2 regions of the Streptomyces sp. NBC_00523 genome follow, and region 2 is predicted to be linked to the other one. Evidence: riboswitches for the same ligand, from Rfam matches in the RefSeq annotation. Region 2 holds a riboswitch; the other holds the start of a gene.
The links. Region 2 has a riboswitch for cobalamin ahead of OHS17_RS03000 (ABC transporter substrate-binding protein). Riboswitches for the same ligand answer to the same signal wherever they lie in the genome.
Positions count from the first base shown of each region.

Region 1: linked by a shared signal. The riboswitch ahead of OHS17_RS30610 (CbtB domain-containing protein) and the one ahead of OHS17_RS03000 (ABC transporter substrate-binding protein) in region 2 are both predicted to bind cobalamin.

Region 1 is NZ_CP107836.1:6,780,759-6,787,861, forward strand. Features, by position in the region: gene OHS17_RS30595 (hypothetical protein) at 1,601-1,810, shown strand; gene OHS17_RS30600 (glycoside hydrolase family 16 protein) at 1,866-2,744, opposite strand; gene OHS17_RS30605 (histidine phosphatase family protein) at 2,918-3,505, opposite strand; adenosylcobalamin (AdoCbl) riboswitch at 3,645-3,736, shown strand; gene OHS17_RS30610 (CbtB domain-containing protein) at 3,782-3,997, shown strand; gene OHS17_RS30615 (CbtA family protein) at 4,026-4,805, shown strand; gene OHS17_RS30620 (GNAT family N-acetyltransferase) at 4,870-5,364, opposite strand; gene OHS17_RS30625 (tetratricopeptide repeat protein) at 5,419-5,766, opposite strand; gene OHS17_RS30630 (pirin family protein) at 5,889-6,854, shown strand; gene OHS17_RS30635 (bifunctional NAD(P)H-dependent oxidoreductase/GNAT family N-acetyltransferase) at 6,923-7,103, opposite strand, start outside.
Region 2 is NZ_CP107836.1:624,499-631,601, reverse strand. Features, by position in the region: gene OHS17_RS03020 (beta-ketoacyl-[acyl-carrier-protein] synthase family protein) at 1-160, shown strand, start outside; gene OHS17_RS03015 (acyl-CoA dehydrogenase family protein) at 213-2,057, shown strand; gene OHS17_RS03010 (acyl carrier protein) at 2,300-2,539, shown strand; gene OHS17_RS03005 (beta-ketoacyl-[acyl-carrier-protein] synthase family protein) at 2,536-3,759, shown strand; cobalamin riboswitch at 3,797-3,983, shown strand; gene OHS17_RS03000 (ABC transporter substrate-binding protein) at 4,044-5,084, shown strand; gene OHS17_RS02995 (FecCD family ABC transporter permease) at 5,081-6,190, shown strand; gene OHS17_RS02990 (ABC transporter ATP-binding protein) at 6,187-6,972, shown strand; gene OHS17_RS02985 (PRC and DUF2382 domain-containing protein) at 7,058-7,103, opposite strand, start outside.

The DNA of each region.
Region 1 (7,103 bases), 6.2 Mb from region 2:
CGGTAGGACAGCTGCATGAGCACAGCCGGGTCCGTGGTGAACGCGGTCACGGCGTCCCACAAGGCGGGCCCGGGAACGGCGGCGGCAGCTTCCACGGCGGCGTTCTGCTGGAGGTAGTCGGCCGGCTCGTACGTGGTCGGGCCGCCCCCGGTGTCCCGCAGTGCGACCAGCGCGGTCAGGGAGTTCCTGATGTCGGTGCGGCGGCCGTCGGCCCGCGCACCCGTGACCAGGGCGGTCAACGCTTCGCGGGCCCAGCCCGGTTCGGCGGGCCTGAGGCGCGGCGGAAGGGCGGCGTCGGCGATGTGCGCCAGCAACTCGTCGGTCAGCGGCGCCCAGTGGCCGGTGTGCCGTACCGCGATCGCGGCGGTGATCAGCGCGTGTTCCACCGGGGTGAAATGCGCGCCGGGACCCATGCGGTACGCGGCCAGGAGTTCGGGTCCACCGCTGAGGTGCTGGACCACCCGCCCGTCGGCCGCTCCGGCCCGTCCGGCCTGCCCCATGCGCGGGTCCCCGCTGGAAAGAGCGAGGCTCTGCCACTCCCCGCGCTGGGCCTCGCTCAGCTCGGCCGGAACCGCGATCCGGTGGGTGACCGGCGCCTCCAGGAGGGCGCGGACGTGGCTGGGCGCGCTCACCGATTCCGGAGGGCGGACGAACTCCTCCCAGTACGGGTTCGTCCACAGCGTGCCGACCACCACCACACCGGGCCGGGTCAGCAGCAGCTCGCGCAGGGCGGCGGCGGCCTCCTCGGCACGGTCCCCTTGGAGGAAGCGCTGCGCCTCGTTGAGCCAGAGCACGTCCCCCGGTGCCACCAGCCCGTCCCTGAGCAGATCCGCCAGGGCGGCGGCGTGCGTGGGCCGCCACAGACGGCGGTGCGGGGCCAACCGGAGGAGCACTTCGAACAGGGCCCGGGTCTTGCCCGTGGAGGAGTCACCGGTGAGCAGGACGAAGCAGGACGTCACCCCGTCCAGCGCCGGGGCGAGCAGACGTTCCAGGTCGATGTCGTGCGGGCGGGCGTAGTAGGGGGTGAGGAAGGCGGTGACCGGCCCTGCCGCCAGGAACGGGGCCTGCTGGACCTGGAGCAGTGCCGGTCCGGCCAGTTGGACGCTGCCCGGGCCGGCGGACACGTCCGTGCGGGGGGTGGGAGCAGCGACGTCCGGCCCGGGCCGGGACCGGTGCCAGAGTTCTCGGAGTTGCCGGTACGTCTCCGGATCGGCCTCGGCGGCCTGCGCGATGCCCGTGACGGTGCGCAGAGTCGGTGCCGGGTGACGGTCGTTCAGGGCCTGGCTGATCGTGGTGGCCGACAAGGGGATCCGCGAGGCGCCGCTGCGCCTGACGATGTCCCTCCGGGTGTACCCCCGGCTGCCGAGCACTTCGCGCAGCCGTTCGCGTAACGCGGCCAGAGCCTCGGCCCGGGCCGAGGCGTCGTCACCGGCCTGCATGCACCCTCCCTGCGGCGGCCCGGTCGGGCGCGCGACCACCGGTCGGGGACCCGTGGGCCGAGCGGTTCGGCTCTGTTCATTGTTGTCCGCCCGAACCCTGCCGTACGGCCGATCGGTCAATCTCGGCCTGTCCGCACACCATTCCGTGAGGAGACGCAAAGGTGCCGCTCGAAGCCGTCGTCGTACTGACCGTGACCGTCGTCGCTCTCGTGCTGCTGATCGCAGGACTGAGCGCTGTCACGGCCGTGTTGCTCGCCCGCCGGTCCGGAACGTCGACCCCTGCCGCTCTCCTGCGGGGAGGTACGGCCTTCGGTGCGGCGCTCTCCCTGCTCGCACTCCTCGCGTCCACGATCGCGGGGCTGCTCCGCTGAGCGTCCGCGGGCGGCGGAGGTCCCGCCGGGCACGCGCCCGGCGGGACGGCCGCGATCAGGCCGGAGGTGCGCTGTCGCTCGTGGTGACGCGCACGTGGTCGACCACGAGTTCGCTGGGGAAGGCGGTGTTGCCGTCGGGGTCGCCGGGCCAGTAGCCGCCGACCGCCAGGTTGAGGATGAGGAAGAACGGCTTGTTGAACGCCCAGGCGTTGCCGTTCGTGTCGGCCGGGGTGCGGTGCTGGTAGACGTTTCCGTCGACCGACCAGGTGACGGAGTCGGGGGCCCAGTCGACGGCGAAGGTGTGGAAGTCGTCGGCGAAGGCCTGGCCGTCGGGCAGGGTGTAGCCGGCCCCGATGCCGCCGGAGCCGGAGTAGCCGGGCCCGTGCAGGGTGCCGTGCACGGTGGAGGGTTCGAAGCCGACGTTCTCCATGACGTCGATCTCACCGGAGTTGGGCCACCCGACCTGTCCGATGTCGTCACCGAGCATCCAGAAGGCGGGCCACATGCCCTGGCCGCGCGGGATCTTCATACGAGCCTCGACGTGGCCATAGGTCTGCGTGAACTTGCCGGAGGTGTTCAGCCTCGCGGAGGTGTACTCGCAGGTGCCGTACCAGCACTGGTAGTTGGAGGGGTTCTCCTTGCGCGCGGTGATGACCAGATGGCCCTGGCCGTCGAGCGCGGCGTTGTTGTTGCCGGAGGTGTAGTACTGCCGTTCGTGGTTGTCGACGTTGTCGCCGGTCTCGATCTGCCACTTGCTGCCGTCCACGGCCGAACCGGCCGGACCGTCGAACTCGTCCGAGAACGACGTCGCGGCGGCGGAGACCGTTTCCGGCTGCCTGGGGGCGCCCGACGCCAGGCCGGACGTGGTGGCGACCAGGGCGAGTACGGAGAGAGCGGGGACCAGGAGACGCCTGGCCCGGTGGGGGGAGTTCATGAACGTTCCTTCCCGTGCGGGACGGGGACATGTGATGCGTCATGCATATGACAAGTGGGGGCATGGCCATCACGTGGGGGGATGATGGTGCTTTAGTTCACTACGTGATTTAAGAAGTGAACCATCGGGGTGTCAAGGCTCAGGGACGGACAACAGTTCTTGCACCATCCGGCTCAGGGCGCACCCCGGTCGCCCTCCCCGCCGCCCTCGCGGTCCGCGAGCGCGCGCCCGACGCGGAGGTTCCAGCGCCCGGAGCGCCCGCTCAGTTCCGTCAGCGTGAGCGGGGCGACGTCGAGGCGCCAGAACACCTGCGGCGGCAGCCCCAGCGCGTGGACCACGGCCGCGCGCACCAGGGACGGTTCGGCGACCGCCAGCACCCGGCCCTCACCGGTCAGCGAGTCGAGCCAGGCCCCCGCCCTGGCGCACAGGCCGAGCAGCGACTCGCCGCCGTGCGGGGCGGCCGACGGGTCGCCCAGCCAGGCCGCGACCCCCTCCGGCTCCCGCGCGCCCACCTCGTCCAGTCGGGCACCCGACCAGCGCCCCAACTCCCAGTCCCGCACGGCGGTTTCGGTCACCGAGCGCAGCCCCAGCGCCTCCGCCGTCCGGGCGCACCGCTCGGACGGCCCGTGCACCAGCCGGTCCGCGTCCGGGACGTGGGGCGCGGCCAGCCGGGCCGCCCGCACGCCGGACGCGTCGAGCGCGGCGTCGCCGGCGAACCGGGCCTCGCGCAGTGCCGCGTTCATCGCCGGTGAGATCAACATCACCCGTACCGTCACTACCACCCTCAACTCCCCGAACATGGGCCCCACGGCCAAGCACACCATGGCATCCGGGCCGCGCGGACCGCTTGTAAGGGGCATGGCGGTGCCCGGTGCCCAGGGGGTATGGTCGCGGCGACATGACGAGGGTGTGAAGGAAGTCCGGTGAGAATCCGGCACGGTCGCGCCACTGTGTACCCGCGCACGCGGGAAGTCAGACCCAGCACCTTCGTCTCAGGCACCACGATCGGGACGCGTGTTCCCACAGGAGGTTCTGCCATGGCGCAGACTGCTGCCCCCGCCACCGGCGCATCCGCCATCACCCCCATCTCCCTGAAGGCCATTGCCCCTTGGGCGGTCTTCTTCGGCATCCTCATGCTGGTCCTGCTCTACTTCGTCGGCGCCGAGCAGGGCGCCACGGCCGTCATCTCGGGCGAGGGCGTCCACGAGTGGGTCCACGACGGCCGCCACCTCCTCGGCTTCCCCTGCCACTGACCGACCGGCTGATCCAGGGGAATCCCTCATGAACTCCATATCTGTCAGAGCCCTGCTGGTCCGCGGCATGCTGGCCGGACTGGTCGCGGGCGCGCTCGCGCTGCTCGTCGCCTACTTCCTCGGCGAGTCCAGGGTCGACGCGGCCATCGCGCTCGAAGAGGCCGCGCACAGCGCCCACGGCCACGACCACGGCGCCGCCGAGGAACTCGTCAGCCGCAGCATGCAGTCGACCGCCGGCCTGGCCACCGGTGTGCTCGTCTTCGGCGTCGCGGTCGGCGGTATCGCCGCGCTCGTCTTCTGTTACGCGCTGGGGCGGATGGGCCGGTTCGGCCCGCGCGCCACGGCCGCGCTGATCGCTGGCGCCGCGCTGGTGAGCGTGTACCTCGTGCCGTTCCTGAAGTACCCGGCCAACCCGCCGGCCGTCGGCAACCCCGACACCATCGGCAAACGCACCACGCTGTTCTTCCTGATGGTGGCCCTCAGCGTGCTGCTCGCGGTCGCCGCCGTCATCGTCGGCAAGCGGCTGGCGCCCCGCCTGGGCAACTGGAACGCGACGGTCGTGGCAGCCGCCGGTTACCTGCTGCTGATCGCCCTCGCCTATGTCTTCCTGCCCTCGTTCAACGAGGTCGGAGCGGACTTCCCGGCCACCCTGCTGTGGCAGTTCCGGCTGGCCACGCTCGCGGTGCAGGCCACGCTGTGGACCACCTTCGGCCTGCTCTTCGGCCACCTCACCGAACGCCTGCTGGTGCCGAGGGCCGAGGCGCTCGCGGACGGCCGGGCGAACCGGACCGCCGCCGCCGTGGGCTGACGGCCGCGGACGCGCTGCAACGGGCGGAGCCCGCCGGGTGATCACCCGGCGGGCTCCGCCCGTTCTACGCCGTCCACTCGGCCAGGTAGTACTTCAGCGAGGCGTCCTCGTCCACCCGGCGCATCCCGGCCGCCGTCATGACGCGCTGCGAGGCGATGTTGCCGGTGTCGGCGTCCCCGCGCACCCGGACGACGCCCTGTTCCCGGGCGAAACGCAGCAGCGCCCGAAGCGCCTCGGAGGCGTAACCCTGTCCGCGCGCCGACTCCACCAACCCGTAGCCGATCGTCACGCTGCGCCGCTCGTCCGGCGCGGCGTGGAAGCCGATGCCGCCGATGACCACACCGTCGGCGCGGAGCCGTATCTCGTACGAACCGAAGGGGCTGGGATCACCGGTGGCCAGGCAGGTCGCGAGGTGGCGCGCGGCGGCTCCCCGCTCACCGGGGGAGGGGTAGCCGGGAGCCCAGCGCGCCCCGGCCGGCGGCGAACCTGCCGCGACGCGCTCGGCTTCGGCGGGGGTCATCGGGTGCAGGACCAAGCGCGGCGTTTCAAGGTCGGTCATGGTCCTGTGAAGTATCACGGGGCCCTGGGGCCGGGCACCTGGAATACCCAACTTCTACGCGGACCCCAGGTCACCGGACAGCGCGGCGGCCAGCCGGAGCTGCGTGTCCGCCTCGCTCTGCCGCCCCTGGCGCTCCAGGGTCCGGCCGAGCATCAGGCGGGCGTAGTGCTCCACCGGGTCGCGCTCCAGAACCGCACGGAGCTCCGTCTCGGCCCGCCCGAGGCTCGCCGAGTGGTAGTAGGCGCGGGCCAGCAGCAGCCGGGGCGCGACCTGCTCCGGGACCTCCGCGACGAGTCCGTCCAGGATGCGGGCCGCGGTCGTGTACTCCTTCGCGTCGAAGAAGAACCCCGCGCGCTCCCAGCGCTCGGCGGCGGTGCCGAACTCGTAGTAGCTGTCGCTCATGTCGTCTCCTCGGTCGGGCGGGTGTCCGATCCGCACAACACCGACAGGTGGTTTAACATTCCACTAATTGTCCGGCGTGGGCGCCACCCGCCCTCGCCCCGCAGCGGAATAGGTTGAGCGCCATGAGCAATCTCGATCGCCAGGCCGTCCCCACCGTCTGCGGAGGCCGCGGTTTCGTCGTCGCGGAGCCCGTACGTGAACTGCTCGCCCCGCGCAAGGTGCGGCTCGGCGAGTCCACCGAGGTCCGCAGGCTGCTGCCCAACCTGGGCCGCCGGATGGTCGGCGCCTGGGCCTTCGTGGACCACTACGGCCCCGACGACATCGCCGACGAACCCGGGATGCAGGTGCCGCCGCACCCGCACATGGGCCTCCAGACCGTCAGCTGGCTGCACGAGGGCGAGGTCCTGCACCGCGACAGCCTCGGCAGCCTCCAGACGGTCCGCCCGCGCGAACTGGGCCTGATGACCTCCGGCCGCGCGATCAGCCATTCCGAGGAGAGCCCCAAACAGCACGCCGCGCTGCTCCACGGCGCCCAGCTCTGGGTGGCGCTCCCGGACGCGCACCGCTTCACCGAGCCCCATTTCCAGCACCACAGCGACCTGCCCACGGTCACCGCCCCCGGCCTCACGGCCACCGTGATCCTGGGCGACCTCGACGGCGCCACCTCTCCCGGCACCGCGTACACCCCGATCGTGGGCGCCGACCTCACTCTGACCCGGGGCGCGCAGGCCCGGCTCCCCCTGGACCCCGACTTCGAGTACGCCGTGCTCTCGATGTCCGGCGAGGCCGAGGTCGACGGCGTCCCGGTCCTCCCCGGCTCCATGCTCTACCTCGGCTGCGGCCGCACGGAACTCCCGCTCCGCGCGGAGTCCGACGCGGGCCTGATGCTCCTGGGCGGCGAGCCGTTCGAGGAGGAGCTGATCATGTGGTGGAATTTCGTGGGCAGGACCCAGGACGAGATCGCCCGGGCCCGCGAGGACTGGATGTCCGGCGACCGATTCGGCACCGTACACGGCTATGACGGACCGCCGATCCCGGCTCCGGCGTTGCCGGACGTGGGACTGAAGCCGCGGGGGCGGGTGCGGTGAGCTGGGGTTTTCACGTCTGAGGGAGCGTTGGGTCCCTGCCTGGGCCGGCTGGGTGTGCGGACGGATGCTCAGGCGCGGACCGGCTTCGCCAAGTTGACGTCGCCGTCCTCGCGAAGGCCGGCGACGCGGGCGTAGCCCTGGCGCCGGTAGAAGGAGAGGTTGCGGTGACTGGCGGCGCCGGTGGACAGGACGATCCGGGTGCAGCCCTCCTCGACCGACTCGGCTGCGCGCAGCAGCCAGCGGCCTATA
Region 2 (7,103 bases):
GGTCGCCAACCTGGACGCCCCGCCCGCCGACTGGGACATCGACTGCGTCACCAAGGCGCCGCGCCGCCTGCGCGTCGAGCGGGCCGTCAGCCACTCGTTCGGCTTCGGCGGGCACAACGTCGCCCTGTGCTTCGAACGGCTTCGCCCCTCCGGCCGGTGAACATCTGCACGAGCGCGGTGTCCTGACCCGTACGCCGGTCGTTCAGTCTTGTATGACCACCATGCTCACCGGCGCCGATCCCCTCGCGCGCCCGCTCACCTCCGTACTCCTCGGCGCCGACGCCCGCCGCGAGCACGGATTCTGGCGGCGGCTCGTCGCCACCGACCCGTTCCGGCTGCCCCCCGGGCCGGCGGCCGGCGGCACCCCGGACGAACGGCTCGCCCGCGCGTACGCACGACTGCGCACCCTCAACGACTCCCTGGACAGCGCCGCCCGCCCGGCCTCCGACTTCCGGGCGCTGGCGGCCCTGCACGAGTGGCTGGCCCCCGTCGACCCGGCGCTCGCCACCATCGCGGGCATCCACTACAACCTCTTCCTCGGCAGCCTCCTGGACCACATCGCCGACAGCCCCCGCGACCTGTCGGACTTCCTGGCGCTGCGGCGCACCGGAACCTTCCTGTGTACGGAGGTGGCGCACGGCAACGACGCGGCGGCCGTCGAGACGACCGCCTCCTACGACCCCGTACGCGACGGATTCGTGCTGCACACCCCGCACTGCGGGGCGCAGAAGTTCATGCCCAACACCGGGCAGCCCGGCGGCCCCAAGACGGGTCTCGTCGCCGCGCGGCTGCTGGCCGGCGGGGCCGACCAAGGGGTGTTCCTGCTGCTTGTGCCGCTCACCGATGCCACCGGGCCGCTGCCGGGCGTTCGGGTGCGCGGGCTGCCCGCCCGCATGGGCAGCCCCGTCGACCACAGCCTGACCTCGTTCGACCGGGTCTTCGTGGGACGCGAGGCGCTGCTGACGGGCCCGCAGGGGTGGATCGACGGGGACGGGGAGTTCCGCAGCGTCATCGAGGGTCGCAGGCGCCGCTTCCTCGCCTCCATCGCCCGGGTCGTCACCGGCAGGATCTCCATGAGCGCCAGCGCCGTCGGCTCGGCGCGCGCCACGCTGGCCGTCGCGGTGCGGTACGGCGGCCACCGCCAGGTCTCCGCCGGACGCGGGGCGCGGCTGCCGGTGCTCGCGTACCGCACCCACCACGGGCCGCTCGCCGAAGCCATGGCCACGGTCTTCGCCATGAGCCTGCTGCACCGCCGCGTCCTGGACCGCTGGGAGACGGCCCAGGCGGGGCCCGAGTCCGGGCGGGAGGCGGCCGAGCGCCTGGTGGACATCGCCAAGGGCTGGATCACGTGGCAGGCCAGGGCCGTGATCGTGGAGTCCCGGGAACGCTGCGGCGCCCAGGGCCTCCTGGAGAACAACGGGATGGCCGCGCTCGTCACCGGCGTCGAGGGCGCCATCACCGCCGAGGGCGACAACCTCGCCGTCCACGCCCGGGCCGCCGCCGCCCTGCTCGCCGACCGCGCCCCGGACGAGCCGGCCGCCCCGGCCGGTGGCGACCTCACCGACCTCCGGTTCCTGGTCGGGCTGCTGGGCCGCGCCGAGGAGCTGTGGTTCGCGCGCGCCGGGGCCCGGGCGGCCCGGACGGCGCCCGGCGACCCGCTGGGCCGGTGGAACGCGGCGGCGGGCCCGGCGCTGCGCGGGGTCGAGGCGCACGCCTGCCGGCAGGCGGCCGAGGCGTACGCGGAGGCGGTCGAGGCGCTGCCCGCCGGGGCGGACCGGGACCGGCTCGGCGAGCTGGCCCGGCTGTTCGCCCTGGGCCGGGTCGCGCGCGACAGCGGGAACCTCCTCGCGGCCGGGCACCTGAGCGCCGGTCAGGCGGAGGCGCTGACGGACCACACCGAACGGCTCATCGAGGCGGTGGCCCCCCACCTCCCGGAGCTCGCCGACGCCTTCGCCCTCCCCGAGGAGATGCTCGCCGACTGGCCGATCACGCGCGCCGGATACGCCGAGGCGTACGACGATCCGGACGCCCACTGGCACACGGCGGCGGGCCGGTGAGGGGCACCCGGGCGCACCGCGCGGCACGGGCCGTACAGGGGCTCGGGGCGGGGACCGTCCTCCTCGTCTACTGGACGAGCGTCGCTCTGTTCGCGCGGTGGTGCGGGGCGCCCCGGACGGGCGTTGGTGAATCGGTTCGCCGCAAGGCGTAACCGGAGCGACGCTGCTCAGTTGTTCCGGCGTCGGGGCCGTGCGCGCCGACGCCGGACACCCCACCGGATGGACCTGAGGAAAGGAAGACCATGAGCACGATCCACCCCCACATCACCGACGTTCTCAGCCGTACCTTCAAGGTGCCCGTGGCCGAGATCCTTCCGGATTCCACGTTGGACAGCCTGGACATGGACTCCCTCGCGGCCGCCGAGTTCGCCGTCGTCCTCCGGGAGACCACCGGGGCCGAGCTGGACACCGGCACCCTCACCCGGGGCACCACCCTCGCCGAGCTCACGGCGCACCTCCACGCGTCGGCCGGCGCCCGATGAGGACCCCGGCCATCGCCGTCACCGGGCTCGGCATGATCACCCCGGTCGGCAACGACACCGAGTCCACCTGGGACGGGGTGTGCGGCGCCGTGAGCCCGGCGCGCACCATCCCCGCGCTCGCCGGGTGCGCGATCGACTTCGCCTGCGTGGTAGACGGCATCGACCTGGACGCCGAGATCGGCCGCCGTACGGCCTTCCGGATGGGCCGGTACGTCAAGTTCGCGGTCCTGGCCGCCCGGGAGGCCGTCGCCGACGCCGGGCTCGACCCGGCCGGCTGGGACGGCAGCCGGGTCGCGGTCGTCGTCGGCACCAGCAGCGGGGGCTCCGCGCACCTCACCGACCAGGCGCTCGTGCTGGAGCGGCGGGGCCCCGAGGCGACCTCACCGGCCGGGGTCCTGCTGACGATCCCCAACATGCCCGCCGCCGAGATCGCGATCGAGATGCGGGCCACCGGCCCCAGCATGGCGCCCTGCACGGCCTGTTCGTCCGGCGTCACCGCGCTCTCCGTCGCCCGCGACCTGCTGGCCACCGGGCAGTGCGACGTGGCCATCGCGGGGGCGACCGAGTCGACGGTCTTCCCGATCGCCATGACCGGCTTCGCCCGGTCCGGGGCCGCCGCCCTCGCGGACGGCGACCTGTCCCGGCTCAGCCGGCCCTTCGCCGCCGACCGGGCCGGACTCGTCATGGGCGAGGGAGCCGCGGTCATGGTGCTGGAACGCGCCGCCGACGCGGAGGCCAGGGGCGCCGAACCCCGGGCCCTGCTCGCCGGGACCGGCGCCACCACGGACGCCCACCACCCCACCAGCCCGCACCCCGACGGCCGGATCGCCCGGGCCGCCGTCGAGGCCGCCCTGCGCGACGCGGGCTGGCGGGCCGACGAGGTGGAGCACGTCAACGCGCACGGCACCGCGACCGTACGCAACGACGCCGCCGAGGCCGCGCTGATCAGCCGGGTGTACCCGCACCGTCCACCCGTCACCGCGCCCAAGGGCGTGCTCGGGCACTGCATGGGCGCGGCCGGGGCGATCGAGGCGGGGCTGACGATCCTCACCCTCCAGCGCGGGGTCGTCCCGCCGGTCGCCAACCTGGACGCGCCCGCGCCCGGGTTCGACATCGACTGCGTCACGAAGGTGCCGCTGGTCCGGCCGGTCCGCCGGGCCGTCAGCCATTCCTTCGGCTTCGGCGGGCACAACGCGGTGGTGGCCCTGGAACGTCCATGAGCCCCTGGGGGCGGCTCTGAGCTGCGCGGACGCCCGTGATAGCTTCCCGGGAGCCAGTCGAACTCCACGTAGGGGTCAGGGAATCCGGTGCGAATCCGGAACTGACGCGCAGCGGTGAGGGGGACGGGCGGGGCCACGGCCACTGGGAGACCCGGCGTCTCCCGGGAAGGCGTCCCGCCCGAACGAACCCGAGTCCGAAGACCTGCTGGCGACCGCCGCCCGGGACCGGGCGGCGGACCGTACAGCGGGCCCCGCGCATGGGCCCAGAGACGCCGAGGTACCCCGTGCCGCCGATATCCGGCCCCGCCCGTTCCGCCGCCCTGCTCACCGCCGCGCTCCTGCTGCTGACGGCCTGCGGGGGACCCCCCTCCGGCAAGGCCGACGCGGCGGGCAGGGCGGACGGCTATCCGGTCACCCTCAAGAACTGCGGGCGCACCGTCACCGTGGACGCCGCACCCCGCCGCGCGGTCTCCGTCGACCAGGGCACCACGGAGATCATGCTCTCGCTCGGCCTCCAGGACCGGATGGCGGCCACCGCCACCTGGACCGATCCGGTGATGAAGGGCCTGGAGAAGGCCAACGCGGGCGTGGAGCGGATCGCCGACAACCGCCCCTCGTCCGAGAAGGTCCTCGACCAGGAGCCCGACTTCGTCGCCGCCGACTTCGAGTCGACCCTCGCCAAGGGCGGCGTCGCCCCGCGCGAACAGTTCGAGAAGCTGGGCGTCCCCACCTATGTCGCGCCCGCCGACTGCACCGCCAAGGACAACACCAAGGACGGCGACGGCGTCCGCACCGGCGCGCTCACCATGGACAGCGTGTACGCCGAAGTGAACGACCTGGCCCGCGTGTTCGGCGTGCCCGAGCGCGGCGAGAAGCTGGTCGCGCGGCTCCGCGACCGTATCCGGAAGGCCACCGACGGCATCGACGGATCCGGCACCTCCGTCATGTACTGGTTCGCCAACTCCGAGTCCCCCTATCTGGCGGGCTGCTGCGGGGCGCCGGGCATCATGACCCGGGAGCTGGGCCTGAAGAACGTCTTCGACGACACGCGCGACGAATGGCCCCAGATCAACTGGGAGACCGTCGCCGACCGGAACCCGGACGTCCTCGTCATCGGCGACCTCACCCGCAAGTCGCAGACCGCCGAGAGCGCCGCCGGGAAGATCGCCTTCCTGGAGTCCAACCCCGTCACGAAGAAGATGGACGCCGTACGCCACAAGCGCTACGTCCTGCTCAGCGGCCAGGCCATGAACCCGACCATCCGCACGGTCGAGGGCATCGAGCTGGTGGCCGCCGGGCTGCGCGACTTCGGACTCACGGGGTGACGGCCACCGACCGGCCCACCGCCCCGAGCAAGAAGGCCCCGGGCGAGAAGGCTCCGGGCGAAAAGGTCCCGGAAGCCGCCCGCCCCCGGGCGCGCGGCCTGCGCGACGGCCTCCTGTGGACCGGCGGCCTGCTGCTGCTCGCCCTCTCCGTCGCGGTCGCGGTCACCATCGGACCGGCCCGGATCTCCGTCGTGGACGTCTGGTCCGCCGTCGCCGCCCACCTCGGCATCGGCGAGGCCCGGCTCAGCCCGATCCGCGACGGCATCATCTGGAACCTGCGCATGCCGCGTACGCTGCTCGCCGCCGTCTGCGGGGCCGGGCTCGCGGTCTGCGGGACCGTCATGCAGTCCCTGCTGCGCAACCCGCTGGCCGACCCGTTCGTCCTCGGCGTCTCCTCCGGCGCGTCCACCGGCGCGGTCCTGGTCGTCGTGCTCGGCGTCGGCGGGGGAGCGGTGACGCTGCCGGCCGGGGCCTTCATCGGGGCGCTCTGCTCCTTCGCCCTGGTGATGCTGCTCAGCCACACCCTGGGCGGCTCCACCGACCGGGTCGTGCTGTCCGGGGTCGCCGCCATGCAGCTGTTCTCGGCGCTGACCTCCTTCGTCGTCATGACGGCCGCCGACGCCGAGCAGACCCGCGGGGTGCTGTTCTGGCTGCTGGGCTCGCTCGGCGGGGTCGGCTGGACCGACGTCTGGGTCTGCTCCGCCGTCCTCGCCGTCAGCCTGCTCATCTGCCTGGGCCATGCCCGTACGCTCGACGCCTTCGCCTTCGGGCAGGACGCGGCCGCCGCCCTCGGCGTGAACGTCGCACGCGTCCGGACCGTCCTGCTCTGCACGACCGCGCTGCTCACCGCCGCGCTCGTCAGCTCGGCCGGGGCCATCGGCTTCGTCGGGCTGGTCCTGCCGCACGCCGCCCGCGCCCTCACCGGCTCGGGCCACCGCAGACTGCTGCCGGTCACCGCGCTCACCGGGGCCGTCTTCCTCGTCTGGGTCGACACCCTCGCCCGGACCGTCCTCGACCCCCAGGAGGTCCCGGTGGGCGTCGTCACCGCCCTCATCGGCGTGCCCGCCTTCGTCGCCGTCCTCTACCGCACCAGGCGGCCCGCATGACCGGGACCGGAACGACGGCCGAGGGCCTGCGGGCCGAACGGGTCGTCCGGGAGGCAGGCGGACGCCTCCTCCTGGACGGGGTCACCCTCGCCCCGGAACCCGGCACCACCGTGGGCCTGATCGGCCCCAACGGCTCCGGCAAGTCCACGCTGCTGCGCATCCTCGCCGGGGTCCTCGCCCCGCACACGGGCGTCGTCACCCTGGACGGCGAACCGCTGCCCGCCGTCGGCCGGCGCGCCGTGGCCCGGCGCGTCGCGGTCGTGGACCAGCACGCCGCCACCCAGGACGAACTGAGCGTCCTGGACGTCGTACGCCTGGGCCGCATCCCGCACCGCCGCGCCTGGGCCGCCCCGACGGGCGAGGACGCTGCGGCGGTGGACGAGGCGCTGGAACGCACCGGGCTCACCGGCCGCCGCGACCAGTCCTGGCACACCCTGTCCGGGGGGGAGCGCCAGCGCGTCCAGATCGCCCGCGCGCTCGCCCAGCGGCCGCGCGAACTCCTGCTGGACGAACCGACCAACCACCTGGACATCCAGCACCAGCTGGAACTGCTCTCCCTGGTCGCCTCGCTCCCGCTGACCGCCGTCGTCGCCCTGCACGACCTCAATCTGGCCGCCATGTTCTGCGACCGGATCGTGGTGCTGAGCGGTGGCCGGGCGGTCGCGGGCGGGACTCCCGCGCAGGTCGTCACCGAGGAACTGATCGAGGAGGTCTACCGGGTGCGGTCGGTCGTCACCCCGGACGGCCCGCAGGGGCGGCCCTCGGTGCGCTTCCTGCCCTGACGGGCCCGGGCACACGAGAGGGCGGGCCCGTCGGCGGGCCCGCCCTTCGCCTGTGGTGCGGTGCGGCAATCATGCCGACGGGGGGTCAGCGGTGGCGTCCTCGGCCCATGTCGCCGCCGGTGTCCTTGCCA